3 regions of the Pinirhizobacter sp. genome follow, and region 2 is predicted to be linked to each of the others. Evidence: riboswitches for the same ligand, from Rfam matches in the RefSeq annotation. Region 2 holds a riboswitch; each other region holds the start of a gene.
What was found. A riboswitch is a leader RNA that binds a small molecule or an ion and turns the genes downstream of it on or off. The one in region 2 is predicted to bind cobalamin.
Positions count from the first base shown of each region.

Region 1: it holds a riboswitch for cobalamin, as region 2 does, so the genes downstream of both, metE (5-methyltetrahydropteroyltriglutamate--homocysteine S-methyltransferase) here and VGM61_RS06005 (TonB-dependent receptor domain-containing protein) in region 2, are expected to answer to the same signal.
Region 3: it holds a riboswitch for cobalamin, as region 2 does, so the genes downstream of both, VGM61_RS09240 (ribonucleoside-diphosphate reductase subunit alpha) here and VGM61_RS06005 (TonB-dependent receptor domain-containing protein) in region 2, are expected to answer to the same signal.

Region 1 covers NZ_DASYDG010000004.1:8,654-18,556, reverse strand. The annotation lists gene rpe (ribulose-phosphate 3-epimerase) at 1-141, shown strand, start outside; gene VGM61_RS01180 (SEL1-like repeat protein) at 241-996, shown strand; gene VGM61_RS01175 (hypothetical protein) at 1,079-1,321, opposite strand; gene pdsR (proteobacterial dedicated sortase system response regulator) at 1,354-2,043, shown strand; gene VGM61_RS01165 (ATP-binding protein) at 2,057-4,054, shown strand; gene trpE (anthranilate synthase component I) at 4,100-5,575, shown strand; gene VGM61_RS01155 (hypothetical protein) at 5,575-6,276, shown strand; gene VGM61_RS01150 (hypothetical protein) at 6,349-6,747, shown strand; gene VGM61_RS01145 (DksA/TraR family C4-type zinc finger protein) at 6,751-7,014, opposite strand; cobalamin riboswitch at 7,140-7,373, shown strand; gene metE (5-methyltetrahydropteroyltriglutamate--homocysteine S-methyltransferase) at 7,589-9,880, shown strand.
Region 2 covers NZ_DASYDG010000017.1:2,635-12,537, forward strand. The annotation lists gene edd (phosphogluconate dehydratase) at 1-863, opposite strand, end outside; gene pgl (6-phosphogluconolactonase) at 868-1,566, opposite strand; gene zwf (glucose-6-phosphate dehydrogenase) at 1,587-3,059, opposite strand; gene VGM61_RS05990 (GntR family transcriptional regulator) at 3,284-4,036, shown strand; gene VGM61_RS05995 (SIS domain-containing protein) at 4,042-5,088, shown strand; gene nagA (N-acetylglucosamine-6-phosphate deacetylase) at 5,123-6,271, shown strand; cobalamin riboswitch at 6,296-6,507, shown strand; gene VGM61_RS06005 (TonB-dependent receptor domain-containing protein) at 6,632-8,479, shown strand; gene VGM61_RS06010 (efflux RND transporter permease subunit) at 8,708-9,903, shown strand, end outside.
Region 3 covers NZ_DASYDG010000026.1:102,406-112,308, forward strand. The annotation lists gene VGM61_RS09210 (gluconokinase) at 1-466, shown strand, start outside; gene VGM61_RS09215 (AcvB/VirJ family lysyl-phosphatidylglycerol hydrolase) at 467-1,240, opposite strand; gene mprF (bifunctional lysylphosphatidylglycerol flippase/synthetase MprF) at 1,237-3,861, opposite strand; gene VGM61_RS09225 (TetR/AcrR family transcriptional regulator) at 3,909-4,508, opposite strand; gene VGM61_RS09230 (SDR family oxidoreductase) at 4,611-5,318, shown strand; gene VGM61_RS09235 (alpha/beta hydrolase) at 5,357-6,292, shown strand; cobalamin riboswitch at 6,320-6,530, shown strand; gene VGM61_RS09240 (ribonucleoside-diphosphate reductase subunit alpha) at 6,687-9,206, shown strand; gene VGM61_RS09245 (hypothetical protein) at 9,210-9,437, shown strand; gene VGM61_RS09250 (ribonucleotide-diphosphate reductase subunit beta) at 9,449-9,903, shown strand, end outside.

The DNA.
Region 1 (9,903 bases), on a different contig from region 2:
GAAGTGGATGGCGGCGTGACCGCCGACAATATCGGCGAGATCTTCGCTGCGGGCGCCGACACCTTCGTGGCGGGCTCGGCCGTGTTCAATAGTGCCGATTACGCACAGACGATTGCCCGGATGAAGTCGACGTTCCGTTAATTTCCGCAGCCGTGCGATGAAACAAGCTTCATCCTGTGGTGATTCGCGGGAAGTTACGATAGTGCTGCTCGGGGGAGCATCGCCATCGAGGGCTTGAAGATGAATCCGCTTCGTTCTGTCAGCCTGGCTGCCGTCGTTCTTCCTGCTGTATTGCTTGCCTGCAACGCTGCCGCGTCAGACCGCCCCCAGCCGTTGCCGGGCCAGAAGGCCGAAGTGTCCCAGGCGCTGATGCTTTGCCCATCCTCGCTGGAACGGATCCTGCCGGGCCGTTACTACATGTGCGAGGCACAGCGCGACTTCTGGCTGGGACGCCAGGACCAGTCGATGGAAATGATGCGCGACGCCGCGGCCTGGGGCAGCAAGCAAGCCCAGTACACGCTTGGCATCATGTACTTCAATGGACAGCGTACGCCGGTCAACCGGCCGCTGGGCCTGGCGTGGCTGGCCATCGCCGCCGAACGGCACGATCCGAACTTCGAGCCGGCGTTCATTTCGGCATTCCGCGACGTCACACCCGCCGAGCGCGACCAGGCCAATGAGCTATGGAGGCAGATGTTGCCCAAATACGCCGACCGTGTTGCCGCCAAGCGCGCCCGGACGCGCTATGACCGGGAGATGCGGCCACTGGAGTACGGCATGGACTTTGGCGGACAGCTGTACCTGTCCGGACTCACTTTCGGCGAATTGGGCGGCACGCCAGGGAACTCGATGACCGGCAGCGCCTTCGCGGCCGGGCGCGGCTTGCAAGCGATGGCGGCGAACTACTTCTACGGATGGCACGAAAACGTGACGGTCGGCGACCTCGAGCTCGTGCCCGTCACCGAGGCTGCCCGGCGGATGCCACGCAAGCCCTGAAAAAAAATGGCCCCCTCGCGCACGAGGGGGCCAAACAGCCCGGAAATCTAGACGGGTATCCAGGTCGGATCGGGTTCGGTCATCAGTGCAGTCCCATCAGCAGTCCCAGCAGCAGGGCACCGATCGCCAGGCCCACGCGTAGCGGCTCGAAATTACGCTCAAGTTCGGCGTTGCGGTCCGGGCGGGGTTCCATGGCGGGTCTCAAGTCGTGGCGGCAGGTGTAGTTCACCGCCACCATCGGCCCGGTGGGCGGCGCGGATATGGCAATGTGCGGGCAATGGGTGCCGGTGGCTTGCGCGTTGCGCGGCCACGCGCCACGCTTCACGCCGACCACCTGCCACCCACTATGGAAAGCCCATGGCCCGCAGCATCGCGATCGTCGAGGACGAACCGCTCATCCGCGCCAATTACGTCGAAGCGTTGAATCGCTTCGGCTACGAGGCGCGCGGCTATGGTTCGCGGGGCGATGCTTCCACCGCCTTTGCCATGCGCCTGCCGGAGCTGGTGATCATCGACATCGGCCTGGGCGATGAACCCGAAGGCGGATTCGACCTGTGCCGGGAACTGCGCGCGAAGTCCGCCACCTTGCCGATCATCTTCCTTACCGCCCGGGATTCGGACTTCGACGTGATCTCGGGCCTGCGCCTTGGCGCGGACGATTACCTTTCCAAAGACACCAGCCTGCACCAGCTGGCCGCCCGCATCGCGGCGCTTTTCCGCCGCATCGAGTCGCTCAAGGCGCCGGCATCCAGCGAGACGGTGGTAAGCCACGGGCCTTTGAAGCTGGAGTCCGAGCGGATGCGTGTTACCTGGAACGGTATCGAGATCCCACTGACGGTCACTGAGTTCTGGATGGTGCACACGCTGGTGCGTTTCCCCGGCCATGTGAAAAACCGCGACCAGCTGATGCGCGAGGCAGAGCTGGTGGTGGACGATGCCACCATCACCTCGCACATCAAGCGCATCCGCAAGAAATTCATTGCGCTGGCGCCGGATTTCGACGCCATCGAGACGGTGCACGGCGTGGGTTACCGCTGGCACCCGTGAGCACGCCCCGCCAATGACCCTGCGGCGCAAACTGCTGCTGGTGGCCTTGTGCACATTGGTGCTGCCGCTGGCCGGCTGGCTGTACGTGCGCCAGATGGAATCCCTGCTGCGCGATGGCCAGGCCCAGGCGCTGTCTGCGTCGGCACGCGCGCTGGCGCGGACCCTTGCCGTGCTCGATACCGATCTTCCGTCCGCGCGTGGAGGATGGTATGTGCAGGACACCGCGGTGCCGATTACCGTGGACGGTTATGGCGACGACTGGGCCACGCTAACACCCTGGTCACAGTCCCTGCCGGGTAACGCCAAGCTGATGCTGGCACGCGAGGGTGACTGGCTTTACCTTTTCATCGACGTGCGCACGGCCCATCGCACGCGGCCGGACGTTTTCGACAATGCGGCGCGTCGTGCAGACCACGTGACCCTGCTGCTGGGCCGCGGGGTGGAGCAACGCCGTTACCTGATTGCCTCCGACGCTCCGGGCGCAGTCACGGCCACGAGCATCGACGAGGCCGCCGGCAACCTTCCCGCGCAGTTGCAGGCGCAGTGGCAGGAAGATGGCAGCGGTTATCGCGTGGAACTGCGCATCCCCGCCAGCGTTACCCTCGACCGGCTTGGGGTGGGCGTCTATAGCGCCGCCGCGGGCGGCGATCCGGTGGCGCAGGAAACACGGCCGTTGATGGGTTTTTCACCGTCGACTTCCGCCGAACTCGGTCGCCTGGCGCCGCCGGAAGTACGCGTGCGCCTGCTGGCACCAGGCGCTTGGCTGCTGGCGCAACATGGCAGGCTTGGCTTGACGGACCTGCCGCCGGCGAAGCGGCCGGGATGGTTCGCGTCGCTGGTGTACGCCTCGCTACTGTCACGGCGCCTGGACCCGGCCGCCGAATGGGCCGAGGACGCGCCGCGCGTGGATCTTCCCGAAGTGCGTCAAGCGCTCGGTGGCGCCCCGGCGGTAGCCTGGCGCGCCGGGCAATCGCGCGGCAGCGTGGTGCTTAGCGCCGCCATGCCGGTGGACGTGGAAGGCAGCGTGCGTGGCGTGGTGCTGCTTGAACAGGCCAACCGCGACGTGCCCCTTCTGGCCAACCGCGCCTTGCTTGGGCTCTTCATCATCAGCTTCCTCGCCCTGCTGGTGGCAGGCGGCGTGTTGCTGGCTTTCGCCACCCGCCTCACCCTGCGCCTTCGCCGCCTGCGCGACGCAGCGGAGTTGGCGCAGCAGAACGATGGCCGTCTGGACGGCCGGTTCCCGCTGACCGATGCCAGCGACGAACTGGGCGACCTGGCCCGGAGCTTCGACCAGTTGCTGCAGGTGGTGGGTGGTTACACCGACTACCTGCGCACGCTGGCCTCGAAGTTGTCACATGAACTCAATACGCCGCTGGCGATCGTCAAATCCTCGCTGGACAATCTCGAGCAGGCCGCGCTGCCTCCCGAAGCCGGCCCGTACCTGGCGCGTGCCCGCGACGGCGTGGCGCGCCTGGGTACGCTGGTGCGGGCGATGAGCGAAGCCAGCCGCATGGAGCGGGCCATCGCCGCGGCGGAAGCTGAGGACGTGGATCTTGCCGCCGTGGTGGGCGGCTGCGCGGCGGCCTATCGCGGCCTGGCTGGCGATCGCAGCGTTGAGTGCGTGCTGCCCGAGGGGCCGCTGCGCATGCATGCGGCGCCCGAATTGCTGGCGCAGGCACTGGATAAACTGTTCGACAACGCACTGTCGTTCACGCCGCCGGGCGGCTGGTTGCGCGTGAGCCTGCGGGAGGTCCCCGATGGCGCGCAGATCGAGGTGGCCAACCAGGGTCCACCACTGCCTGAAGCCATGCAGGGCCGCCTGTTCGATTCCCTGGTGAGCCTGCGCGACAGGGCCACACCCGGTGATGCCCCGCACCTGGGCCTGGGGCTGTACGTGGTACGGCTGGTGGCCGAGCGCCACGATGGCAGCGCCAGTGCGCACAATCTTGCCGATGGCTCGGGCGTGGCCTTTGTGCTGCATGTGCGTCCGATGACACGTCACCGACTGTAATCTGCCGCTACAATCGAACGTCTTTGACGCGCGGATGCGAACGACGTGATCTCCCGTGACGAATTCGATGCACTGGCGGCCCAGGGCCACACGCGCATCCCCCTGGTACGCGAGGTCTTCTCCGACCTGGACACCCCGCTGTCGGTTTACCTGAAGCTTGCCGACGGGCCATACACCTTTCTGTTCGAATCGGTCGAAGGCGGCGCCACCTGGGGTCGTTATTCGATGATCGGCCTGCCGGCGCGGCGTGTGTATCGGCTGCGCGGGCACACACTGGAAGTGGAAGAAAGCGGTGAGGTGGTGGAAACCCGCACCCTGGCCGATCCCCTGGCGGAAATCGAAAAGCTCCGCGCCCAGTACGACGTCCCCAGGCTGCCGGGCTTGCCCGCCTTCACCGGCGGCCTGGTGGGCTATTTCGGTTTCGAAACCATCGGCTACATCGAGCCGCGCCTGGCGCAATGGGATAAACCCGATGAACTGGGCACACCCGACGTCTTACTGATGCTGGCCGAGGAGCTGGCGGTTTTTGACAATCTCAAGGGCCGGCTATACCTCATTGTCCACGCCGACCCCTCGCGTCCCCAGGCCTATGCCGAAGGCCAGCGCAGGCTTGATGCGCTGGTCCACCGCCTGCGCCAGGGCGGGGCAGGCTATCCGCAGCCCACGCAGTCCGTGGCGCTGGACGAAAGCGATTTCAAATCGTCATTCACGCGTGGGGAATACGAGGCGATGGTGCGCCGCGCGCAGGAATACATCCGCGCCGGCGACATCTTCCAGGTAGTGCCTTCGCAGCGCCTGTCCGTGGGCTTCCATGCGCGGCCGGTGGACGTCTACCGCGCCCTGCGCGCGATGAATCCTTCGCCGTACATGTACTTCATCGACATCGGCAAGACGCAGATCGTCGGTTCCTCACCGGAGATCCTGGTGCGGCTGCAGGAGGGCAAGGTGGTGCTGCGGCCGATCGCCGGCACCCGGCGGCGTGGCGACGACGAAGCCCACGACAAGGCCCTGGAAGAAGAACTCCTCGCCGATCCGAAGGAACGCGCCGAGCACCTGATGCTGATCGACCTCGGCCGCAACGACGTCGGCCGGGTCAGCCGCACCGGCACGGTGCAGCTGACCGATTCCTTCGTGGTCGAGCGCTATTCGCACGTGATGCACATCGTCTCGCAGGTGGAAGGCCAGGTCGCCGACGGCATGTCGTACATGGATGTCATCAAGGCCACGTTTCCCGCCGGCACCGTCAGCGGTGCACCGAAGATCCGCGCCCTTGAGATCATCCAGGAACTGGAACCCTTCAAGCGCAACATCTACGCCGGGGCCATCGGCTGGCTGGGCTGGTGGGGTGACGGCGATACCTGCATTGCCATCCGCACCGCGGTGATCCAGGAGGGCCGCCTGCATGTGCAGGCCGGCGGCGGCGTGGTATTCGATTCCGACCCCGGCGCCGAGTGGGAGGAAACCATGAACAAGGGACGCGCGCTTTTCCGCGCCGTGGCGCAAGCGGTGGAGGGACTTTGATGAACGAATTCGCCTTGCCGCGCGTGCTTGTCGCCGGTTCGCTGTTCGCGCTGGCCAGTGTCGCCCCTCTGCCCGCGCTGTCGCGTGACGCACCGTCATGGCCCGATTCCCAGCTCACGCGCACGCAGGCGGTGGCGTTGCTGCAGACTTTCAATGCAGACCTGCTGAGCCACCCCAGCGCCACACTCACCCTGGAAGGCTGGTGCGGCGCCCATCACCTGGCCGACCCGGCGAAAATCACTGCCCAGCGCGACCACATCGACAAGCCACTGTCGGCCGAAGACCGGCAGCTGATGGGCATCGGCGCCGATGAGCCGGTGCGCTACCGCCGCGTCAAGCTGGCCTGTGGCGGCCATGTGCTTTCCGAAGCCGATAACTGGTACGTACCAGCACGGCTCACACCACAGATGAACCACATCCTGGACACCACCGACCAGCCCTTCGGGAAGGTTGTTGCCGCACTGCATTTCCGCCGGGAAACGAAGTCGGCGCAAACGCTGTGGCATGCATTGCCCGACGGGTGGGAAACCGCCGCCGCATTGCCGGAGGCGAGCCGGCCGCTGGCGATACCCGACCAGGTACTCCGGCACAAGGCCGTACTCTACGACGGCCAGGGACGACCCTTCAGCCTGGTGGTGGAGACCTATACCCGGGAGCTTTTCGCCTTCCCGGCACCCCCGGGGTCGGCTTTCCCGCGCTAGGGGAGATTCAAGCCTCGTGGGATTTTGCCGATAGAGCAGGCATCGAATCTCCCATGCCTGGGACTGCATGCCATGAGCGACCTCAACTTCCGTCCGTACCAACGTCCGCCGATGACCCGCGGCCTCGATCCGCAGCGCGTGAACTGGCTGTGGCGCCTGGTGTGCGAAGTATCGGGCCTGGACGCCGGCGATGTCGTGGCCGCCCTGCACGCGATGCAGGTGCCCGTGGATCACCAGCGCGTGGCCAGCTGGCTGGCCAATGACTTCGAAGACAATTATTTTCCGCTGACTGTCGCCGAAATGGAGCGGAACCTGCGCTCGGTACTTGCCCTGCGCAAGATGCAGGCGAATGCCAGCGACGAGGCACCCAACGCCGAACAAGCCGACGCCGGGCATCACTACACTCCCGAGCTTGCTTCATTCGAGGCCGTGGAACCGGTGGAACCGGTAGAAGGCGCCGCCACCGCCTGACCATCAACGCAGCTGGCTATCCTTGCTGCCACGCCGGTTGAACAGGCGGGCACCCGGTTCGTCATCGGCTGCCTGCTGACAGGCCACGCACAGGCGAACGCCGGGAACGGCCTTTCGCCGTGCCGCGGGAATCGGCGCGTCACATTCCTCGCATCGCTCAAGGCCAGGGCCACCTTTGAGCTGGCGGCGCGCACGCTCTACCGCGTCGTTCACCGTCGCGTCGATCTGGTCCTGCACCGCGCCATCACCTGCCCAGCCGGTTGCCATGTCGCCTCCGCTTTATTCTTTGCACCAACGGTCCTGATATCGGGGTGAACCGATACGAATCAATCCGTTGCGGCTATCCACGGATAGTACGCCCCTGCCAGTTTGACCTTTCATCCGTGCAGGCGTAACTTACGCCTCGTCGTGGTTTGCATCTCTTCATCAAGATAAAGAGATGTAATTAAAAGGGAAGTCCGGTGCGGCCTCACGGCCCATTCCGGCGCTGCCCCGCAGCGGTGTGTGGAAACGAACTTCGCCACAAGCACTGGCCCAACAAGGGCCGGGAAGCGGCGAACAGTAGGCAAGGCGCGATGCGCCTTTCGTCCACGAGCCCGAAGACCTGCCGCGACCAGGGAGTGATCCCTGTTTTGACCTGGAGCTTCCGCGGGGAGGCGACCGGAGCCATGCGTTGCGGCCCTTCGGCGCCGTGGCGCGTTCCTCCGTGCGATCCCTCGTGTTGATCCGGCTCGCCCGCGGGGGCGAAGGTCGCTGGCGTGGCGGGTGCGTCCTTTTCCAGGGTCGCCTTGCGCGCGGTTCCTTCGTTCCTCTTCATCACGCATGAGAGGAAACGCTACACATGACCAACATTGCCAACCTTGGATTCCCGCGCATGGGCGCCAGGCGAGAGCTCAAGCGAGCGCTGGAAGTCTATTGGGCCGGCGGCGCCGAAGCCGAAGCCCTGCAGGACACCGCACGGGAACTGCGGCATCGCCACTGGACCCTGCAGCGCGACGCCGGCGCCGACATCGTGCCGTGCAACGACTTTTCGCTTTACGACCATGTGCTCGATACCGCCTTCCTGTTCGATGCCATTCCCGAGCGCTATCGCGCCCTCGCCGATGCCGATCCGTTAGCCGGCTACTTCGCCCTGGCCCGCGGCACGCAGAAAGATGGCTTCGACTTGCACGCGCTGGAGATGACCAAGTGGTTCGATACCAACTATCACTACCTGGTGCCGGAGCTGACCGGCGACCAGCAGTTCCGCCTGCGCGGCGACAAGCCCATCGCTGAATTCCTTGAAGCCAGGGCGCTGGGCCTGCAGGCCCGCCCCGTACTGCTGGGGCCGGTGAGCTTTCTCCTGCTGGCCAAGACAGTCGATGGCAGTGACCGCCTGGATCTGCTCGATCGCCTCTTGCCGGCCTATGCGGAACTACTGGGCAGGCTGAAGGCCGCCGGCGCCGAATGGGTACAGATCGACGAGCCCTGCCTGGTGCTCGATCTGGATGCCGACGACCATGCGGCGTATCGACGTGCTTATGCGGCCCTGGCCAAGGTGGACCGGCCAAACCTGATGCTGGCGACCTACTTCGGTGATGTTGGCGACAACCTCCCTCTGGTGCGGGAACTGGCCATCGATGGCCTGCATATCGACCTGGTGCGCGCGCCCGGCCAGCTGGATACCGTGTTGCTGGCATGGCCGCGGGACCTGGTGTTGTCGCTCGGCGTGGTGGACGGACGCAACGTATGGCGCGCCGATCTCGACCGCGCCCTTGTCCTTGCCCGGCACGCGCGCGATGCGATCGGCTCGGCAGCCCTCCAACTGGCGCCCTCGTGTTCGCTGCTGCACGTGCCGATCGACGCTTCGCTGGAAAACGCGCTGCCGGAAGACATCCACGAGTGGCTCGCCTTTGCGCGCCAGAAGATTGAAGAACTGCGTGTGGTGGGCGATGCCCTGGACGGAAAGGTCCAGGCACAATCCGCGCTGCTCGATGCACGCGGGCGCCAGGATCGCCGCCGTCACTCGGACAAGGTGCATCGTCCGGACGTCACCGCCCGACTGGCCGCGATCGGTCCATCAGCCACGCGTCGTCAGTCCGCCTACCCGGAGCGCCAGCAGGCACAGGCCAAACGGCTTGGCTTGCCGCTGTTCCCGACCACCACCATCGGCTCCTTCCCCCAGACCCATGAGGTTCGTGAGGCACGGGCCCGGAACAAGTCAGGCAAGCTCAGCGATGCCGACTACGATGCTTTCCTGGCCGCCGAGACCGAAAAGTGCGTGCGCTTCCAGGAGCAGATCGGCCTTGATGTACTCGTCCATGGCGAATTCGAACGCAACGACATGGTGGAATACTTCGGCGAGCAGCTCGATGGCTTCGCCTTCACCAAGCTCGGATGGGTGCAGAGTTACGGCTCGCGCTGCGTCAAGCCGCCGATCATCTTCGGCGACGTGCGTCGCCCGACGGCGATGACGGTTCGCTGGTCGCAGTATGCGCAATCGCTCACCGACCGGCCGATGAAAGGCATGCTCACCGGCCCGGTTACCGTATTGCAGTGGTCGTTCGTGCGCGATGACCAGCCACGCTCGGCCACTTGTCGACAGATTGCCCTGGCACTGCGCGACGAGGTATTGAACCTGGAAGGCGCGGGCATCGGTGTGATCCAGATCGACGAGCCGGCCCTGCGTGAGGGCTTGCCGTTACGCCGAGCGGATTGGAAGGGTTATCTGGACTGGGCTGTAAACGCATTCCGCCTCACCGCATCAGGCGTGGCTGACGAAACCCAGGTGCACACTCACATGTGCTACTCGGAATTCAACGACATCATGGAGGCCGTGGCGGCGATGGACGCGGACGTCATCTCCATCGAGACCTCGCGCTCGCGCATGGAGTTGCTCGACGCGTTCGTACGCTTCCGTTACCCCAACGACATCGGCCCTGGTGTTTACGATATCCATTCACCCCGGGTACCGCAGTCTTCGGAAATGATCGCTTTGTTAGAGAAGGCCGCCGCGGTACTGAAGCCACAGCAGTTATGGGTGAATCCTGATTGCGGGTTGAAGACGCGTGGGTGGCCCGAGACACGCGCGGCGCTGGAAGCCATGGTGGCCGCAGCGAGGGTGATGCGGTCGGGTCTGACGCTGGCGGCCTGAGGTAGCCCTTGCCGAAGGGTGGC
Region 2 (9,903 bases):
GAGCGTTCGTCGATCATGCGGCCGACCGGTGTGTATTCCTTGCCCAGAACAGTGATCTCAAGCATGCGCTTGACCGCTTCAGCAGTAAGCGCGTCGCGCAACGGCGTTTCGGGCAATACAAAGCTCGAACCGGGCAAGTGCAGGCCCATGATCTCCATCAGCATCTGGTTGGAGTTGGCGGTGCCGTAGAAAGTGCAGGTGCCCGCCGAGTGGTACGAGCGCGCTTCGGCTTCGAGCAGTTCCGCACGCGTTGCCTTGCCCTCGGCGTAGGACTGGCGCACCTTGGATTTTTCTTCGTTGGAGATGCCGCTGGGCATCGGGCCCGACGGAATGAAGATCGCCGGCAGCTGGCCGAAGCTCAATGCACCGATCAAGAGACCCGGCACGATCTTGTCGCATATCCCTAAGTACATGGCGCCGTCGAACATGTCGTGCGACAACGAAATCGCGGTGGCCATGGCGATAAGGTCGCGCGAGAACAGCGACATCTCCATGCCCGGCTGGCCCTGGGTGACACCGTCGCACATCGCCGGCACGCCGCCGGCCACCTGCGCCGTGGCGCCGTTTTCTCGCGCCAGACGGCGGATCAGTTCGGGATAGCGCTCGTACGGCTGGTGCGCCGAGAGCATGTCGTTGTACGAGTTGACGATGGCGATGTTCGCCGCCGGGCCGTCGCGCAAGGCGGCCTTGTCGTCCGGGCCGCAGGCGGCGAAGCCGTGGGCGAGGTTGCCGCAGGAAAGATGGCGGCGCTGCGTGCCGTCGCCTTTGGCTGCATCCACGCGCGAAAGATAGGCATCGCGGCCCGGCCGGCTGCGTTCGACCAGCCGTGCGGTGACAGCCGCGACCGTCGGGTGAAGGCTCATATCGTCACGGGCTCCAGTAAACGTCGACCGGCGTCTTCGATTGCGACAGCACGGCGGCAATGGGATAGTCGCCACCAGCGCGCGCTTCGTCGAACACCTTGCGCTTGTCCTCGCCCTCGAAATGCAGGAACAGTGCCTCGGTGTCGAGGATGCGCGGAAGGGTAAGGGTGATACGCGGCTCGCCGGCGTCGTTGGCTTCCATCGCGACGACGGTGTCCTTGCCCTTCAGGTCAAGCGCCTGGGCCAGGTGATCGCCCCCGGGGAAGAACGATGCGGTGTGGCCATCCGTGCCCATGCCCAGCACGACAACGTCGAATGGCGTGGGGAGAGCGGCGATGGCCTTGGTTAGCTCCGCCGAGCCTGCGACGGGATCTTTCGCACCGTTGTACAGCGGCAGGAAAGTGGCTTTTTCCGCATTCTGTTTAAGCAACAGGTTGCGCACCATGGCGGCATTGGATCGTTCACTGGTTTCCGGTACCCAGCGTTCGTCGACCAGGGTGACGGTGATCTTCGACCAATCAACCCGCGTGCGCGCCAGCAGGGCGAACAGCGCCTTCGGCGTGCTGCCGCCCGAGACGGCGAGCACCGCGTGGCCACGCGCGGCGATGCCTTTCTTCAATTGGGCTTCGATCTTCTGGGACAGCTTGTCGGCCAGGGTCAGGCGATCGGCGAAATCATGCACGTGGACGGTTGGCTTGCTCATGCGGCTCTCCGGTTCTTCTGTTACGGCGCGTCTTCGGTCCAGTTGCGGCCGTCGCGCTCGATCAGTGCCACGGCGGCACTTGGGCCCCAGGTGCCGGCGGTGTACGCCTTGGGCGTATCGCCGCTCGATTCCCAGGCCTCCAGGATGGGGCCGGCCCACTTCCATGCCGCTTCCACTTCGTCGCGGCGCATGAACAAGGTGGGATTGCCGCGGACCACATCGAGCAGAAGGCGCTCGTAGGCATCGGGCTGCTGTACGCCGAAGGCGCTGGCGAAGGTCATGTCCAGCGGCACGTGGCGCAGGCGCAGGCCACCGGGGCCGGGATGTTTGATGGTGAGCCACAGCTTCACGCCTTCGTCCGGCTGCAGGCGCACGGTTAGGCGATTGGGCAGCAGCGGACCGGATGATGGATCGAAGATCGAATGCGGCAGCGCCCGGAAAGTCACCACGATTTCAGAAACCCGCGACGGCAGGCGCTTGCCGGTTCGCAGGTAGAACGGTACGCCGGCCCAGCGCCAGTTACCGATCTCCGCCTTGAGGGCGACGAAGGTTTCGGTACGCGACTCTTTTTCGCCGAGTTCTTCCAGGTAACCCGGTACGCCCTGCCCATCGGCGGCGCCGGCGCGGTACTGGCCGCGCACGGTGAGCTGGGCGGCATTGGCATCGTTGATGGGACGCAGCGAACGCAGCACTTTGAGCTTTTCGTCGCGCACGGCATCGGGAGCGAGCGAAGCCGGCGGCTCCATCGCCACCATGCAAAGCAGCTGCAGGATGTGGTTCTGCACCATGTCACGCAACGCGCCGGCGCGGTCGTAATAAGACCCGCGGCGGCCCACGCCAAGGGTTTCGGCCACGGTGATCTGCACGTGGTCGATGTGGGCTGAATTCCACAGTGGCTCGAACAGGGCGTTGCCGAAGCGCAACGCCAACAGGTTCTGCACCGTCTCCTTGCCCAGGTAATGATCGATGCGATAGATCTGCGACTCGGTAAAGAAGCGGCCCACGGCATCGTTGATCACGTTGGCGCTGGCAAGGTCCCGGCCGATGGGCTTTTCAAGCACCACGCGGGCCTTCTCGCCGTTCAGGCCATAGCCGCCCAGGCGTTCGCAGATATCGACGAAGAGTTCCGGCGAGGTAGAGAGATAGAACACCCGCACGTGGTCGGGCCTCATGCCGAGCATGGCGGCGAAGTCGTCCCACCCATCGGCCTTCCGGGCGTCGAGCGGGCGATAGCCGACCATGGCCAGGAAGGCGTCGAGCGTGGCGGGCACCACATGGGAAACGGCGCCTTCAACCGCCGCACGCACCTGGGCACGGTAGCCGTCGTCGTCCAGCGCCTCGCGGGCCACGCCGACGATGCGGCTTTCCGGGCGGATCTGGCCGTCGATATAGCGGTGGTAGAGCGCAGGCAGCAACTTGCGGATCGCAAGGTCACCGGTACCCCCGAAGATCACCAGGTCGAAGGGTTCGACGGGCAAGGAAGCAACGGACACGGCACACCTCGAAGCAAAGGGGGAAGGGGCTCGGGGATCATACCAGTGCCATACCACGGGTTTCCAGTGGTCCGGTGCCGAATGCCCCGAATCGCGGAAAGGTTTCATTTGGAACGATCTATAATCGTTTTCATCGCTGAAACGAGTGTTTGTTTTACCCCAGGGAAGGAATGTCCTCGAGTTCAGGCTTGCCGCACTGGTCCGGCATTGGTATCTTCCCGCTTATGGAAAGCGCCCTGGTCAGTGAGTACCACCGCCTGTACAGCGCTGCCGAGAGTCGGCAGCCGCTGGCTTACCTGCGCCTGCGCCACGCCATTCGCAATGTGATCGACCAGGGCGTGATGGAGGCGGGCCACGCCCTGCCCAGCGAACGGGACCTGGCCAAAGCCCTGGCGCTTTCGCGTGTGACCGTACGCAAGGCGATCGGCGGACTGGTGGAAGACGGCCTGCTTACCCAGCGCCATGGCGCCGGCACCTTCATCGCCGAGCGCATCGTCAAGCCGCTGTCGCGGATGACCAGCTTCACCGAAGACCTCCGCGCCCGCGGGCTGAACCCGCGTTCGGAATTCTTCGAACGCAGTATTGGCGAGGTCACTCCCGAGGAAGCCATGGCGATGAATCTTTCGCCGGGCGCCCAGGTGGTTCGCCTGCACCGGCTTCGTTACGCCGGCGACGAACCGCTGGCCATCGAACGCAGTGCGGTGCCACTGGCCCTGCTGCCCGATCCGTCGGTGGTGGTCGATTCCCTGTACGAAGCGCTCGACACCTTCGGCCACCGTCCGCGCCGCGCCCTGCAGCGCCTGCGCGCGGTGGTCTTCGGTGCAGCACAAGCACGCCTGCTGCGGCTTCCCACCGGCAGCGCGGGCCTGAACATCGAACGGCGCAGCTTCCTCGACGACGGCCGCGTCGTCGAATTCACCTGTTCCTGGTACCGCGGCGATATCTACGACTTCGTCGCCGAATTGCAGAGCGAATGAACGACATGACTAACCAGATCGGTACCGATCCAAGCAGCACCCTGATGTACCGCGAAGCGCACGAGGCTGCCGACGTGGTGGAGCGCCAGCTCGCGCAGAACGAGGTGGTGGTGTCCGCACTTGCCGCCCGCCTGCGCCAGCACTCGCCGAACATGGCCATCACCTGCGCACGTGGCAGCTCCGACCATGCCGCGATGTACGCGAAATATGTACTGGAAACCCAGCTGGGCATCGTCACCGCTTCTGCTTCGCCTTCGGTGACGTCGATCTACAACGCACCCCAACGGCTGGAAGGTGCGCTGTACCTGGCGATCTCGCAGTCGGGCCGTAGCCCGGATCTTGTCCGCAATGCGGAAGCTGCGCGTGCCGCCGGCGCCATCGTGGTGGCGCTGGTGAACGTGGAGGACTCCCCACTCGCCGCCGCCGCCGAGGTAGTGATCCCGTTGCGCGCGGGCCCTGAGAAAAGCGTCGCCGCCACCAAGAGCTACATCGCGGCGCTGGTGGCTACCTTGCACCTGGTGGCCCGCTGGAGCGAAGACACAGAACTCGACGAAGCGCTTCGCGCCCTGCCCGCGCAACTGCGCCAGGGCTGGGATGCCGATTGGTCGGGCCTGGTCGACGCGCTGGTGGATGCGCGCAACTTCTTCGTGGTGGGCCGTGGCTACGGCTTTGCCATCGCACTGGAAGCGGCACTGAAGTTCAAGGAAACCTGCGCCCTGCATGCGGAAGCGTTCAGCGCAGCGGAGGTCAAACACGGGCCGATGGCGCTGGTGGGCCCGGAATTCCCGGTGCTGTTCTTCGCCCAGGACGACGAAACCCTCGCCAGCACGCTGGCGGTGGCCAGCGAGTTCCGTGGCCGCGGCGCCCGCGTCTGGGTGGCCGCGCCGGGCGCCAGCGGCGAGGGCGCGTTGCCCCTGGCTCGCTCCAATGCGCTTACCGCGCCCGTCCTTACCATCCAGAGCTTTTATCGCGCGGCCAACGCGCTGTCGCTGCGCCGCGGGCTGAACCCCGACGTGCCGCCGCACCTCAACAAAGTGACCGAGACCGTTTGACGGTCCGGCCCTATCGCATCGGAGAGAGACCCTCATGACCACCGCACTCGTCAACGGACGCGTCCTGACCGACCATGGCCTGCAGGGCGGCTTCGCCGTACTGCTGGAAGGCGATGTCATCGCCGGCCTGGCCCTGCCTTCCGATCCACGCGTGCGCGCCGCCGAGCGCCACGACCTCGAAGGCCGCTTGCTGTTGCCCGGTTTCATCGATTGCCAGGTCAATGGCGGCGGCGGCGTGCTGTTCAACGATGCGCCCACGGTGGAAACCATCCGCACCATCGGCGCCGCGCACCGCCGCTACGGCACCACCGGCTTCCTGCCTACCCTGATCAGCGACGATGTCGATGTGATGCGCCGGGCCATCGAAGCGGTGAACGCGGCCATCGAAGAGGGCGTGCCCGGTGTGCTTGGCATCCACCTGGAAGGCCCGTTCCTGGCACCTGAGCGCAAGGGCGTGCACAACCCGGCGAAGTTCCGCACGGTGGATATGGACGACATCGCGATGCTGGCCGGCAAGCACAACGGCGTGACCCTGCTGACCCTGGCCCCGGAACGCGCCAGCATCGATACCCTGCGCCAGCTCACCGAGGCTGGCGTCATCGTGGCCGCCGGCCATACGGCATCCGATTACGAAACCATGCGCGATGCCCTGCATAACGGCGTGCGCGGCTTTACCCATCTCTTCAATGCCATGACGCCGTTCACCAGCCGCGAACCCGGCGTGGTCGGCGCCGCGCTTGAAGATCCGCACAGCTGGTGCGGCCTGATCGTCGACGGCCACCATGTGCACCCGGCGGCCCTGCGCGTGGCGATTGCGGCCAAGCCGCGGCAGAAGATGTTCCTGGTGACCGACGCCATGCCGCCGGTAGGGGCGGCCGATCCGTCCTTTATCCTCAATGGCGAGAAGATCACCGCCCGCGATGGCGTGTGCCAGACGGCCAGCGGCGTTCTGGCCGGATCCGCCCTGGACATGGCCACGGCGGTGCGCAACACCGTGGAAATGGTGGGCGTGCCGCTGGCCGAGGCCGCGCGCATGGCTTCCACCTTCCCTGCCGCCTTCCTGGGCCTGGAAAAGAACCTCGGCAAGGTCACCGCAGGCTACCGCGCGGATCTCGTTGCCCTGAACGAGGACTACACCGTGTATGAGACCTGGATCGGCGGCGCCTGCCAGCGCTGCGACTAATCGGGCCTTGTTTGGGGAACCTGCTACCATCCGCCCCGTCCAGGTGTCCTTAGGGTGTTCACCCAAGGGATGAAACGGGAAGCCGGTGAGAATCCGGCGCTGCCCCCGCAACGGTAAGCGACGCAAGGAACGGCAAGACGCCACTGCACGATGAGTGCGGGAAGGTGCCGTTCCCCTCGGGATCGATGGTCCCGACGTTCGCCAGCCCGGAGACCGGCCCGGATATCCGCGCAAGCGGATTGAAGCTGCTGGTGGCTCGCGGAGGGCGAAGCCGGACCTGGCCCGCGCCCGTGCGCGACCTCGTTCCATTCCTTCCTTCGTGCCGCCGGTCCGTTCGAACCCCGGGACCCGCATAACCTCATGAAGAAGACCTTGCTTGCCGCGGCGTTGTTTGCCGCCACCACCGCTGCCCACGCCGCAGACGACCCGCAAACGCAAAACCTGCAAACGGTGGTGGTGACCGCCACCCGCACCGCCACCCCGATCGACGACACCCTGGCACCGGTAACGGTGATCACCCGCCAGGACATCGACCGCCTGCAGCCGCAATCGGTGCAGGATCTGCTCACCGGCCTGCCCGGCGTGAACTTCGCCAATGCCGGCGGACTGGGCCAACAGACCTCGATGTTCGTGCGCGGCACCAACTCCTCCCACACCCTGGTGCTGATCGACGGCGTCCGCGTGGGCACCGTGGCAGCAGGGCTGCCGGCCTTCGAGCAGATCCCGGTGGAGCAGATCGACCACATCGAGTTCGTCCGCGGCCCGCGTTCGAGCCTGTACGGCGCCGACGCCATCGGCGGCGTGCTGCAGATCTTCACCCGCCATGGCCAGGCCGGTGAAGCGCCCACGCCCTCGCTGGCGCTTACCGCCGGCAGCCATAACCTGGTCGACGGCCAGGCGGGCATCTCCGGGGGCACTGATCACGGCTGGTACAACGCCAGCCTCGGTGGCCAGTACACGCGCGGCATCAACGCCTGCAAAGTCGGCGCAGCCGATGCCGGCGCCGGCTGCTTCGCCGACCAGCCCGACAAGGACGGCTACCGCACCTATAACGCGGCGCTTTCCGGTGGATACCGCTGGGACAACGATGTGGTGCTGTCCGGCAGCTTCCTGCGCAGCAAGGGCGACATCGAGTACGACGGCGACTACGGCAACTTCACCCGCCGGTCGCAGCAGGTGGTGGGCGGCAACCTCGGTTTTCCGGTGACCGACATCTGGCACATGAGCGTAGCCGTCGGCCAGAACCAGGACCGTGCCGACAATTACGCTTTCGGTCCGCGTATCGGCTTCGGCTATTCGAAGCGGAACCAGGCAAGCTGGCAGAACGACTTCACCCTTGCCCCGGGCCAGTCGGTGTCCGCGGGCGTCGACTACAGCCAGGAACGCCTGGACAGCGACACCGGCTACCTCGCCGACCGTCGCAACAATACCGGCGTGTTCGCCCTGTACCAGGGCCGTTTCGATGCCAATGAGATCCAGCTCTCCGGACGCCACGACCACAACGAACAGTTCGGCAACCACAACACCGGCGGCATTGCCTATGGTTACCACTTCGACAACCAGATGGTGCTGTCGGCCTCGTGGGCGTCATCGTTCCACGCGCCCACCTTCAACGACCTGTACTACCCGTTCGGTAGCGGCAACCCGAACCTGAAACCTGAATCAGGCCGCAGCTACGAGATCGGCCTGTCGGCCCGCCCCGGCGCGTGGAACTGGGCGGTGAACGCCTACCAGACCAAGCTCACCAATCTCATCGGCTATGACGAGAACTTCGTACCGATCAATGTGGCGCGCGCCCGCCTGCGCGGCATCGAAGGCCAGCTGGGCACGGACATCGACGGCTGGCACCTGCGCGCCTCGGCCACGGTGCAGCAGCCGATCAGCCAGGCCGACGACGGCACCGACGGCAACCTGCTGGCGCGGCGTCCACGTCGCATGGGCCGTCTGGACCTTGACCGCGACCTTGGCGACTTCAGCGTGGGTGGTTCGGTTTACAGCGCCGGCTACAGCTATGACGACGCGGCCAATTCAGCTCGTTTGGGCGGATACACCACCGCCGATGTCCGCGCCAGCTGGACGTTCCGTCCCGCCTGGAGCATCCAGGCCCGGGTCGCCAACCTGGCCGACAAAACCTATGAAACCTCACGCTACTTCAACCAGCTCGGCCGTACGTACTACCTGACATTGCGTTATTCGCCGGCACGTTGAGCGATTTGCATCGTTTGAAACGATGAAAGGGGCGGTGGAGGCCGACACATGCCGCCGCCCCTGTCTTTCGGCACGGACATACTTCCTGCACACGCGTTCGTTATCGTCGCCACCTAACGTGGCGTCACGATACCCCGCACGCCGGTTAAACTAAGGCGCGCGGAAACGGTCAAGGAAACGACGCGTGCAACGCGGATCGCCAGGAGAGGCGACCCGCCTGGGAGGTTTGTGAACATATTCGCGCCATTCATCCGACGGCCCGTGGGTACGTCGCTACTTGCGCTGGGGCTTACCCTGGGCGGCATAGTCGCGTACATCCTGCTGGGCGTGGCTGCCCTGCCCTCGCTGGAATTTCCCGGCGTGGTGGTCTTTGGCCAGATGCCGGGCGCCAGCGCGCAGGTGATGGCCACCACCGTGGCCGCGCCGCTCGAGCGCCACCTGGGCCAGATCCCGGGTATCGAGGAAATGGTCTCGCAATGCACCGAAGGCTCGTGCTTCGTGCAGGTGCGCTTCACCATGGACCGCAACGCCGACAAAGCCGCACGCGACGTGCAATCGGCGATCAATGCCGCGGCGGTGGATCTTCCCACCGGCATGCCGGCGTTGCCGAACTATTTCAAGTTCGACACTTCGCAGATCCCCGTACTGCTGGTGTCACTGACATCCACATCGCTACCGCCCGACAAGCTCTACGACATCACCGATACGTTGCTATCGCCCGCGATCGCCCAGCTTCCCGGCGTGGCGCGCGTGCAGATCTTCGGTGGCACCGCGCATGCGGTGCGGGTGGAACTGGACACCGAGGCCCTTGCTGCGCAGGGCCTGTCGGCCAACGATGTTTCCCAGGCGCTGCGCGCGGCGAACGTCAATTCGCCCCAGGGAACGCTCACCGACGGTCGTTCGCAGATGACGGTGTTCGCCAACGACGGCCTGCAGACACCGGAAGATTTTTCCAAACTGATCATCGCCGTCAAGAACCAGACCCCGATCCACCTGTCGGACGTGGCGAAGATCTCCGGCGGCCAGCAGGATGAATACCAGGCCGCATGGTTCCAGGGCCGCCGTGCCGTCACCATGCAGATCAGCAAGCGCGCCAACGCGAACTCGATCGAAACAGCGCAGTCCATCCGCGCGGAAATCCCCAAGTTCAAACAGTGGCTGCCGGCGGACGTGCAGGTCACCCCCATTTTCGACCTCACCCAGACCACGCAGAGCGCCCTGCACGAGGTGAAGATCGCCCTGTTGATCTCCATCATCATGGTGATCCTGGTGATGCTGGTGTTCCTGCGCCGGCTTGGCCCGACCATGATCGCGTCGTTGAGCGTGCCGCTGAGCCTGTCCGGCGCCTTCATCGTGATGTGGGCGCTGGGCTACACCTTGAACACGTTGTCGCTGATGGCCCTGGTGCTGTGCATCGGCTTCGT
Region 3 (9,903 bases), on a different contig from region 2:
TTCCGGCAAGACCACCATCGGTCAGTTGCTGGCCACGCGGATGGAACGCGACTTCGTCGATTCCGACCAGCTGCATACGCCCCAAAGCGTGGCGAAGATGCGCGAGGGCATCCCCCTTACCGACGACGACCGCGAGCCCTGGCTCGAGGCCATCGAGGGTGTGATCAACAGACACCGCGACACCGGACGCGACCTGGTGCTGGCGGCCTCGGCATTGAAGGCCGTCTATCGCGAACGCCTCTCAGGCCCGGGCACGGTATTCCTGTTCCTGCATGGCACACCCGCCTTGCTGCGTGAGCGCCTGGCTACCCGCAAGGGTCATTTCTTCGATCCGCACCTGCTCGACAGCCAGCTGGCAACGCTGGAAGAACCCCATGGCGATGACGTTTACCGTGCGGAAATCGACCAGACCGCCGCGCACATCGTCGACGGCTTCCTGGCCTGGCTCACCCACCGGCCTAGCTGATTATTTCGGGAAGTCGTTGATGATGCGCGTGGCCAGCGCCGGATATTTCTCGTCAAAGTGATGCGTGCCGGGCATCGGATGTACCACCACCCATGTCGGCAGGCTTTTGTCCGTACAGATCGAATCGTCGAAGTCGTCCGCGCCCCAGTAGCAGGCCACCGGTGGCTTGCCGTCCAGGGCCGCGATGGGTGGCATGGCCGGCGTATGCGGGATCGGGTTCACCCACTGGGTGACGATGCGCGCCTTGGTGGTGAACCAGTTGGCGACCATGTAGTCCTCCATCTCGATCTCCCAGTTCACATCGCGGCTGCCCGATAGCAGCACGATCTGCGCCACGGTTGCCCGGGTTTCCGGCGAAGCCTGTTCCAGGATGGATGGCGCCACGTCCGCACCGAAGGAAAAGCCCATCAACAGCACACGCTTCCTGTGCCAGCGCGCCAGGTACTGTTTCACGGCAGCGTCGAGCTCAGGTCCGGCCATTTCTACCGGCTTGTTGCGCCAGAAATACTTGAAGGAATTGATGCCCAGTACCGGCACGCCGCGATCGACCATCGCCTGGCCAAGGCCCTTGTCCAGGTCCGACCAGCCGCCGTCGCCGCTGTAGAACACCACCATCACATCGGCAAGCTCCGGCGGCGGCGTGATGCCACGCGCGCCGTCCAGCACCACGGCTGCTTCATCGAGCGACACATGCCTCCACGGCTGCCACCACAGCACACCGGCAACCACGATGAGCCCGACTACGCCCAGGCTCCAGCGGGTACTTCGCCTCATCGACGCACCACGCCGGTCAGGCCGCCGGAAATCAGGCTGGCCACATTGGTCAGCGCCACCGGCAGGCCGATGCCGCCGGATACCGCCAGGTAGCGCGGTTCCCACTCGGGCCCGAATTTTTCCTTGTACTGGTGCAGGCCGCGGAAGTTGTAGAAGCGTTCGCCACGGCCGAACACCATGGCACCGAAGCGGTTCCACAACGGTGCCATGCGCCGGTTGCGCAGGCCCGACAGCGGCGCCATGCCGAGGTTGAACCAACAGTAGCCTTCGCCGCGGGCCCAGATCATGAGTTCGATAAAGAGGTAATCCATGATGCCGGCCGGTCCATCGGGAAGATGGCGCATGAGATCCACCGAAGCCTCTTCCTTGCTGTCTGTCAGCAACAGGTTGGCGAAGGCAACCGGGTTGCCATCGAGCCATGCTACCGCCATCGGCGTGCGGACCAGATAGCTTTCGTCGAAACCGCCAAGTGAGAAGCCCTTCTCGCGCACGTGCTTGTCATGCAGCCAGGCATCGGACACGGGTTTGAGCCGCGGCAGCAGGGCGGCCACACCCTCAGGTGGCACGATCTGCAAGGTCAGGCCATCGCGATGCAGCTTGTTGACGATGTTGCGCAAACTCTTGCGCGATTTTCCATCGAGGTTGAAGTCGGCAAGTTTTACCCTCGCCTCTTCACCTATCTTCATCAGGTGCATGCCCATATCCAGGTACAGGTCCAGGTCGTCCGGCCGCACCTGGTAGAACAACGGCCATCCGCCAGCCTGCTCGCACAACTCGCGGAAGCTCCAGACGATCTCGCGTCGGGCCGCCTCATCGATGCCTACCGGATCGCCCATCGCCACCCAGCTGCGGCCTTCGATGTCGTACATCACGAAGGCTTTGTCGTCTGGTGCGAACAGCAACGTCTTGTCGCCCATCAGGGCCAGGTGGGCCTGGGATGAGTTGAACGACTTCACCAGCGGCAGGGCGCGCTGGATGTCGGCATCGCTCGGTGGCAGCGGCCGCGTACGCATCGGACGGATCAGCTTGGCCAGGGCGAATATCAGGCCCGCCGCCGCCGCGCCCACCAGGGCGCGCAGGGCCCGCGGCGCGTTGCCGTGGCGGAAGGAGAATTCCCACCACAGGTTGCTGTTGTATTCCACGTGCTTGAGGCTGAACACCACAAGCCAGGTGGTGCAGCCCAGCACCCCGATGATGGCGAGGATCCAGCCCACCGAGAACGTACTGGTGAAAAGCGACGCGCGGCGGTAGAAATGCCGGTGCGCCGGCGCCAGGGCCAGGGCCAGCAGGCTCAGCAGTGCCGCTTCGGCATAGGCCACGCCCTTGAGCACCGAGAGCACCGCGCCGATCACCAGCAGCACCAGGGTCAGCACGTAGGCCGCGTCCAGGCGACGCTGCAGGCCGCGGGCCAGGATCAGCAGCATCATGCCGATCACGCTGGAGAGAAAATGCGAGGCCTCCAGCACCGGCAAAGGCAGTACGCCGCGCAGCATGTCCATGCGGCCGGGCGAGGCGGAGGTGACGCCGGAGAACAGCAGCACCGCGCCGGACACCAGGGTGAGGCCGGCGAAGAACGGTGGCAGGAGACCAGCGAACCAGGGCGGCACCATGCTTTTCTTGGTCAGCGTCCGCGCTTCGCGCAGCAGCACCATCAAGGTGGCGGCGCATAGCGGCAACAGGTAATAAACCACGCGGAAAGCGGCCAGCGCGCCCAGGATCGGCGCTTCCAGGCCTTCATTACCGGCGGCGCCGAAGCCCGCCAGCATCACCGCCTCGAACACGCCCAGGCCGCCGGGCACGTGGCTGATCAGGCCGGCCATCTGCGCCAGCACGAACACCGCAAGGAAATGCCCGAAGCCGGAGTTCGCATCATCGGGCATCAGCACGTACAGCACGCTCGCTGCCAGCCACCAGTCCACCGCGCCGATGGCCACCTGGCGGAAGGCAGGACCAGGCTTGGGCAATATCGCGTGCCAGCGCCACAGCTTGATCGGCCGGCGGATGATCCGGCTACCGAAAATCCAGGTGAGCGGCACCAGCGCCAACACGATCGCCACAGGGATGCGCAAATTGGCGAAAGGAAGTTCGTCCGGCAACGGCACCAGCAGCAAGGTGACGCCGGTAAGTGCGCATAGGCCCAGCCAGAAGGCGCCGGTGCAATACAACACCACCCGCGCGATCTGCGTATTGGTGAGGCCCGCCTGGATGTAGTAGCGGTAACGGATGGAGCCGGAGATCAGCAGCGACATGCCAAGCACATTGCTGAAGGCATAGCTGATGAATGAGATCAGCGACACCTCACGCCGGGGCAAGGCGACATCCACCGACTTCAGGCCATACCAGTCGTAGAGAGTCATCACCATGTAGCCGACGGCGGTGAGCGCCATGGCCACCACGATCTGCCAGCCCTGCAGGTCGTGAACGTAATGCGAGACTTCGCTATAGCTGACTTCGCTGGCAAGGCTATGCAGCGCCCACAGTGCCAGGCACAGCAACACCGCCGACAATAGCGGCCCCGCCAGACGGCGCATGACCGCCATGAAATGGCTCGAACGCACCACCAATGCGTCCTGCCCGACCTGCTCCACCACCTGGCGATTGCTCCCGAACCCGTCGCTCACGCGATAGGGTGCCACAGGCGCCATGCCAATAGCGTCACCACGTGGGATCAGGCCGGGTTCTGCAGCATGGCGAGCACGGCTTTCCGGCCCGCGGCGAGGATGTCGTCGGACAAGGCCGGATCGCTGACGGCCCGCGCCAGCGTCATGCTACCCACCATGGAACTGAAGGCTGCCATCGCGATTGCCTTTTTCTGCCGGGCGGACATCGCATCAGGAAGGGCGCCACGGATAGTTGCCAGGATCTCACCCAGCTCGTCGGTGAAGCCTTCGCGCACCTCATCGGAGGCGCGCGCAATTTCCTGCGAGAGGGTGGCCGCCGGGCAGCCCCTTCCCGGGTGGTCCCGGTGGGCGGTGGACAGGTAGCGCTCGACCAGGGCCACCAGTGAGCCATCTTTCTCGAAGCGGGCCTTGGTGGCCTCCAGGGCGTTGGCCATGGCCTCGCGGGCCAGGGCGTCCTTGGAATCAAAGTGGTTATAGAAGCCGCCCTGGGTGAGGCCGATGCCCCCCATCAGGTTGGCCACACCCACCGCATCGATACCCTCCTCACGGAAGCGGCGGGCGGCCTCGACCAGGATCTTCTCCCGAGTGGCTTCTTTATGTCCCTTGTCGTAACGCATGGCGAACGCCTGTTGGATGACACCTGACATATGATGGCATGCCGCAGATGAAGCAATACCTGCGCAAGGGGGTTGAAGAACCGGCAGGGCGCCCTATTAAATGATGGTCATCATTCAACTGAAGGAACCACCATGGAAATCAAAGGCAAGAACGTCCTGGTCACCGGCGCCAACCGCGGCCTCGGCCGCACTTTCGCCCAGACCCTGCTCAAGCTGGGGGCCGCCAAAGTCTATGCCGGTGCTCGGGACCCCTCCACGGTGGACCTCCCCGGCGCCATCCCGGTGCGGCTGGACGTCACCGACCCCGACACCGTCGCCGCAGCCGCCCGCGCCCACCCGGACGTGGATATCGTGATCAACAATGCCGGCGTCTCCGAGCCAAAGTCGAGCCTGCTCGATGACGGCGCACGGTCGGCACTGGATGCCCAGTTCGCCACCAACCTGTTCGGCGTGCTCTCGGTAAGCCAGGCCTTCGCACCGTCGCTGCGCAAGCGCCACGGCGCCGTGGTGAATGTACTTTCGGCGCTGAGTTGGATCTCGCTGCCGACCTCGCTGGTCTATTCGGTCAGCAAGGCCGCCGCCTGGGCCCTGACCAATGGCCTGCGCAGCGAGCTGCATGCCGACGGTGTGCAGGTATTGGGCGTGCATGTGGGCTACATCGATACCGACATGGTGAAGAATGTCACGGCTCCCAAGACGCATCCGCAGGTCGTAGTAGACGCGGTGCTCAAGGCGCTTGAAGCGGGCGAGGAAGAAGTGCTGATCGATGAAACCGCCCGCCAGGTCAAGGCCGGCTTCAACGCCCCGCGTGCGGCATACCTGGGCGAAAAGCTCAGCTGACATTGCATGGCCTACGCGTGACCGGGCATGCTCGGTGGATGAAGCCTATCGCGCGTGACGCCATGCCCACCTGCCACCGCGCAAGCGGCATTTTCTTGCGCGCAGGAATGCTCCTTGTGTTCCTCGCCTGCCTGACCGGTTGCGAGGCAACGCTTTTCGCCGGGCTCAACGCTACCGACCACCGTCATGGCATTGAGCCCACGCGCGACATTACCTTCGACCCGTCCACTGGCCTGAAGCTGGACGTTTATCGGCCGGCCGACGCGGTCAATGCACCGGTCGTGGTGTTCTTCTACGGCGGAAGCTGGACCGGCGGCAAGCGGCAGTGGTATCGCTTCGTCGGTACGGCGCTGGCCTCGCGCGGCATCGTCGCGGTGATTCCCGATTACCGGAAATATCCCCGGGTGAAGATGGACGGCTTCATGGCTGACGCAGCCCGCGCCGTTGCATGGACGCATGCCCATGCCGGGGAATTCGGCGGCGACGCCTCGCGCTTGTTCATCATGGGCCACTCCGCTGGCGGACACATCGCCGGATTGCTTGCCACCGATGGCCACTGGTTACAGGCGCAGGGCATGACCACGCGGGAGCTGGCCGGCTTCATCGGCCTGGCCGGGGTGTACGACTTCGTGCCCATCGCGTCAAACGAGAAGGACATGCTGGGCATGTTCGGCCATTTGCCATCTGAGCAGCATCGCGCCCAGCCGATCGATTTCGTGGACGGAGATGAACCGCCGATGCTGCTCCTGCATGGCCTGGCCGATAAGGAAGTGGACGTACACAACTCCAACTCGCTGGCCGATGTCATGAAGGCCCATGGGGAGCCGGTATTGCTGAAATTATATCCGGGGATAAGTCACTCGGGCCTCGTACTGGCGTTGTCTACCCCTCTGCAGGCGAAGAAGCCGGTACTCGGCGACGTGGTTTCCTTTATCCATCAAGCACCTCCGGCGCGCGGCGCAAAAACACCATAACTTGTGTTGACCCTACCATCGGTCACCTATATCTTGTGATCCGTTGGTGCCCTGTCCAGTTTCTCGGCCATGGCTTAATAGGGAATCCGGTGTGAATCCGGGACTGCCCCGCAGCGGTAAGTGGAAACGAACCCGTCACAAGCACTGGTCCGCGATCGGATCGGGAAGCGACGGCTAGGAAAACCCCTTGAAGGGGCCCGCCACGAGTCCGAAGACCTGCCAGCAACCAGCGCCAGAGCGGCGATGGTTAGTGGTGACGGCTTCCGCGGGGAAGCGCGTTGCGAGGCGGGCGCCGTTGCCTGCACTTGCGCGTCCCTTCCGCGTGTTGCTTCTCGCCACGTTGCGGTCCCTGCGCGCGGGAGCAGGCCATCGAACGTCTTGCCAGGGCCTTGCCATGCAGCCACTTGATCTTTCCACGCGCGAAAGCGCGGCCGACCCCATCGTCGCCGCCAACGCCACCTCCACCACCGACCGACCGCTCGCGGCTCCATACCGAAGCCCGGCGCCGTCCGGGGCCACGCCGCCTGATTTCAACCTGACGCCTCCCCACAGCCCTGGCCAGATGCGCGTGACCAAGCGCAATGGCGGCACCGAAAGCGTGGACGTGAACAAGATCGTGCGCGCGGTCACCCGCAGCGCCGAAGGCCTGTTCGGCGTGGATCCGATGCGCGTGGCGCTGAAGACCATTGGCGGCCTGTATGACGGCGCCACCACGCAGGAGCTCGACCAGCTTTCCATCCGTACGTCCGCCGCGCTCACCGCCGAAGAGCCCGAGTACGGCCAGCTCGCTGCGCGCCTGTTGTCGGCCTTCATCGACAAGGAGGTGTCGGGCCAGGAAATCCAGAGCTTTTCGCAGTCGATCGGGCGCGGCGCGGAACTGGGGATATTGAACGAGCGGCTGCGCAGTTTCGTGGCCACCAATGCGCGCAAGCTCAACGACGCCATCGATGCCCCGGCATCGCGCCGTTTTGAATACTTCGGCCTGCGCACCGTGTACGACAGGTATCTGCTGCGCCATCCGCAGAAGCGCCTGGTGATCGAAACTCCGCAGTACTTCTTCATGCGCATCGCCTGCGCGCTTGGCGGCAATGACATCACAGAGACGCTGGAACTCTATCGCATGCTCTCGGCGCTGGAATACCTGGCAAGTTCGCCCACGCTTTTCAACGCCGGCACCTCGCACGAACAGCTTTCCTCATGCTTCCTGCTCGATTCGCCGCAGGATGCGCTCGAATCGATCTACCAGAAGTACGGCGATGTAGCCCAGCTGTCGAAGTTTGCCGGCGGCATCGGCCTTTCGTATTCGCGCATCCGTTCGCGCGGCTCGCTGATCCGCGGCACCAATGGCCATTCCAATGGACTGGTGCCCTGGCTGAAAACGCTCGATGCTTCGGTGGCCGCGGTAAACCAGGGCGGCAAGCGCAAGGGCGCGGCCTGCGTTTATCTTGAACCCTGGCACGCGGACATCGAGGAATTCCTGGAGCTGCGCGAGAACACCGGCGACGATGCGCGCCGCACGCACAACCTCAACCTCGCCAACTGGGTGCCGGACCTCTTCATGCGCCGGGTGGAAGCCGATGCCGACTGGTCTCTCTTCGATCCGAAGATCGTCCCCCACTTCGTCGACACCTGGGGCCCGGCGTTCGACGAGGCCTATGCCAACGCCGAGCGCGACGGCCTGGCCGCGAAAACAGTCAAGGCGCGTGAGCTCTACGCGCGCATGCTTCGTTCGCTGGCACAAACCGGCAATGGCTGGATGACATTCAAGGACCGCTCCAACGCCACCAGCAACCAGACGGCCAGGCCGGAGAACGTGATCCACCTGTCCAACCTGTGCACGGAAATCCTGGAAGTGACCTCCCAGGACGAAACCGCCGTATGCAACCTGGGCTCGATCAACCTGTCCCGCCATGTGGCGGATGGTGCCTTCGACTACGGCAAGCTTGCTTCCACCGTGCGCAACGCCGTGCGCCAGCTCGACCGCGTGATTGACCTCAACTTCTACCCGATCGCCACCGCCAAAACGGCCAACGTAAAGTGGCGTCCGGTGGGCCTGGGCGTGATGGGCTTGCAGGACGTGTTCTTCAAGCTGCGCCTGCCGTTCGATTCGGAAGAGGCGAAGAAGCTTTCGACCCGCATTGCCGAGGAGATCTACTTCCATGCTCTGGTGACCTCCAACGAACTGGCCGAGCAGCATGGCGCCCATCCGGGTTTTGCCGAGTCGCGCGCGGCCAACGGTGATCTGCAGTTCGACTACTGGCCGCAAGCCACGCCGTCGGACGTCGACGGACGTTGGGCGGAACTGCGACAGGCCATCAAGGCGCATGGCCTGCGCAATTCCTTGCTGATCGCCATTGCTCCCACCGCCACCATCGCTTCCATCGCCGGCTGCTACGAGTGCATCGAGCCGCAGGTATCAAACCTCTTCAAGCGCGAGACGCTCTCGGGCGACTTCCTGGTGGTGAACCGCTATCTGTGCGAGGAATTGAAGACGCTGGGCCTGTGGACGGCGGACATCCGAGACGCGATCAAGCTGGCCGAGGGCTCGGTGCAGGATATCGTCGCCATTCCCGCCGAGCTTCGCGCTGTGTATCGCACCACCTGGGAATTGCCGCAAAAGGCGTTGATCGACCTTGCCGCCGCGCGTGGTGCCTACATCGACCAGAGCCAGTCGCTGAACCTGTTCATGGAGAACCCGAACATCGGCCAGTTGTCGTCGATGTACATGTACGCGTGGAAATCGGGGATCAAGACCACCTACTACCTTCGGTCGAGGCCGGCCACGCGCATTGCCAAGACCACGGTCACGGCCTCCCGCGCCGCGGCACCTGTCACGTCGCCATCGCAGGATGAAGCGACCGCCGCGGTGTTCTGCTCGCTGGAGAATCCGGAGTACTGCGAGGCCTGCCAGTAACCGATGGAGCATTACCGCGACCTCGATGGCAACTCTGGTGTCGCCGCCTACCGTATCGGCGACGCCTTCATCGAGGTGCGATTCCTTGATGGCGGTACCTACCTTTACAACCACTCAGCGCCCGGCGCCCGCGACGTCGCCGCCATGCAAAAGCATGCCCGCGCCGGCCGTGGGCTTGCGACCTACATCAACCAACATGTGCGCGATCGCTACGCCGCACGCCTCGATTGACCAGGAAAACCATGTCCAGCCAACCCGTGTCCCGTGATTCCCGCCTGCTCGATCCTGGCTTCGAACTCACGCTTCGCCCGATGAAGTACCCGCAGTTCTACGAGATGTACCGCGCAGCCATTCGCAATACCTGGACGGTGGAGGAAGTGGACTTTTCGCTTGACACCACCGACCTGAACAAGAAGATGTCCGATGCCGACCGGCACCTGATCCACCGACTGGTGGCGTTCTTCGCCACCGGCGATACCATCGTGTCGAACAACCTGGTGCTGAACCTGTACCAGCACGTGAACTCTCCCGAAGCGCGGATGTTCCTCTCGCGCCAGCTGTACGAGGAAGCGCTGCACGTACAGTTCTACCTCACCTTGCTTGACACCTATATTCCCGACCAGAACGAGCGTGCACGCGCGTTCTCAGCGATCCAGACCATTCCCTCGATCCGCCACAAGGCCGAGTTCTGCTTCAA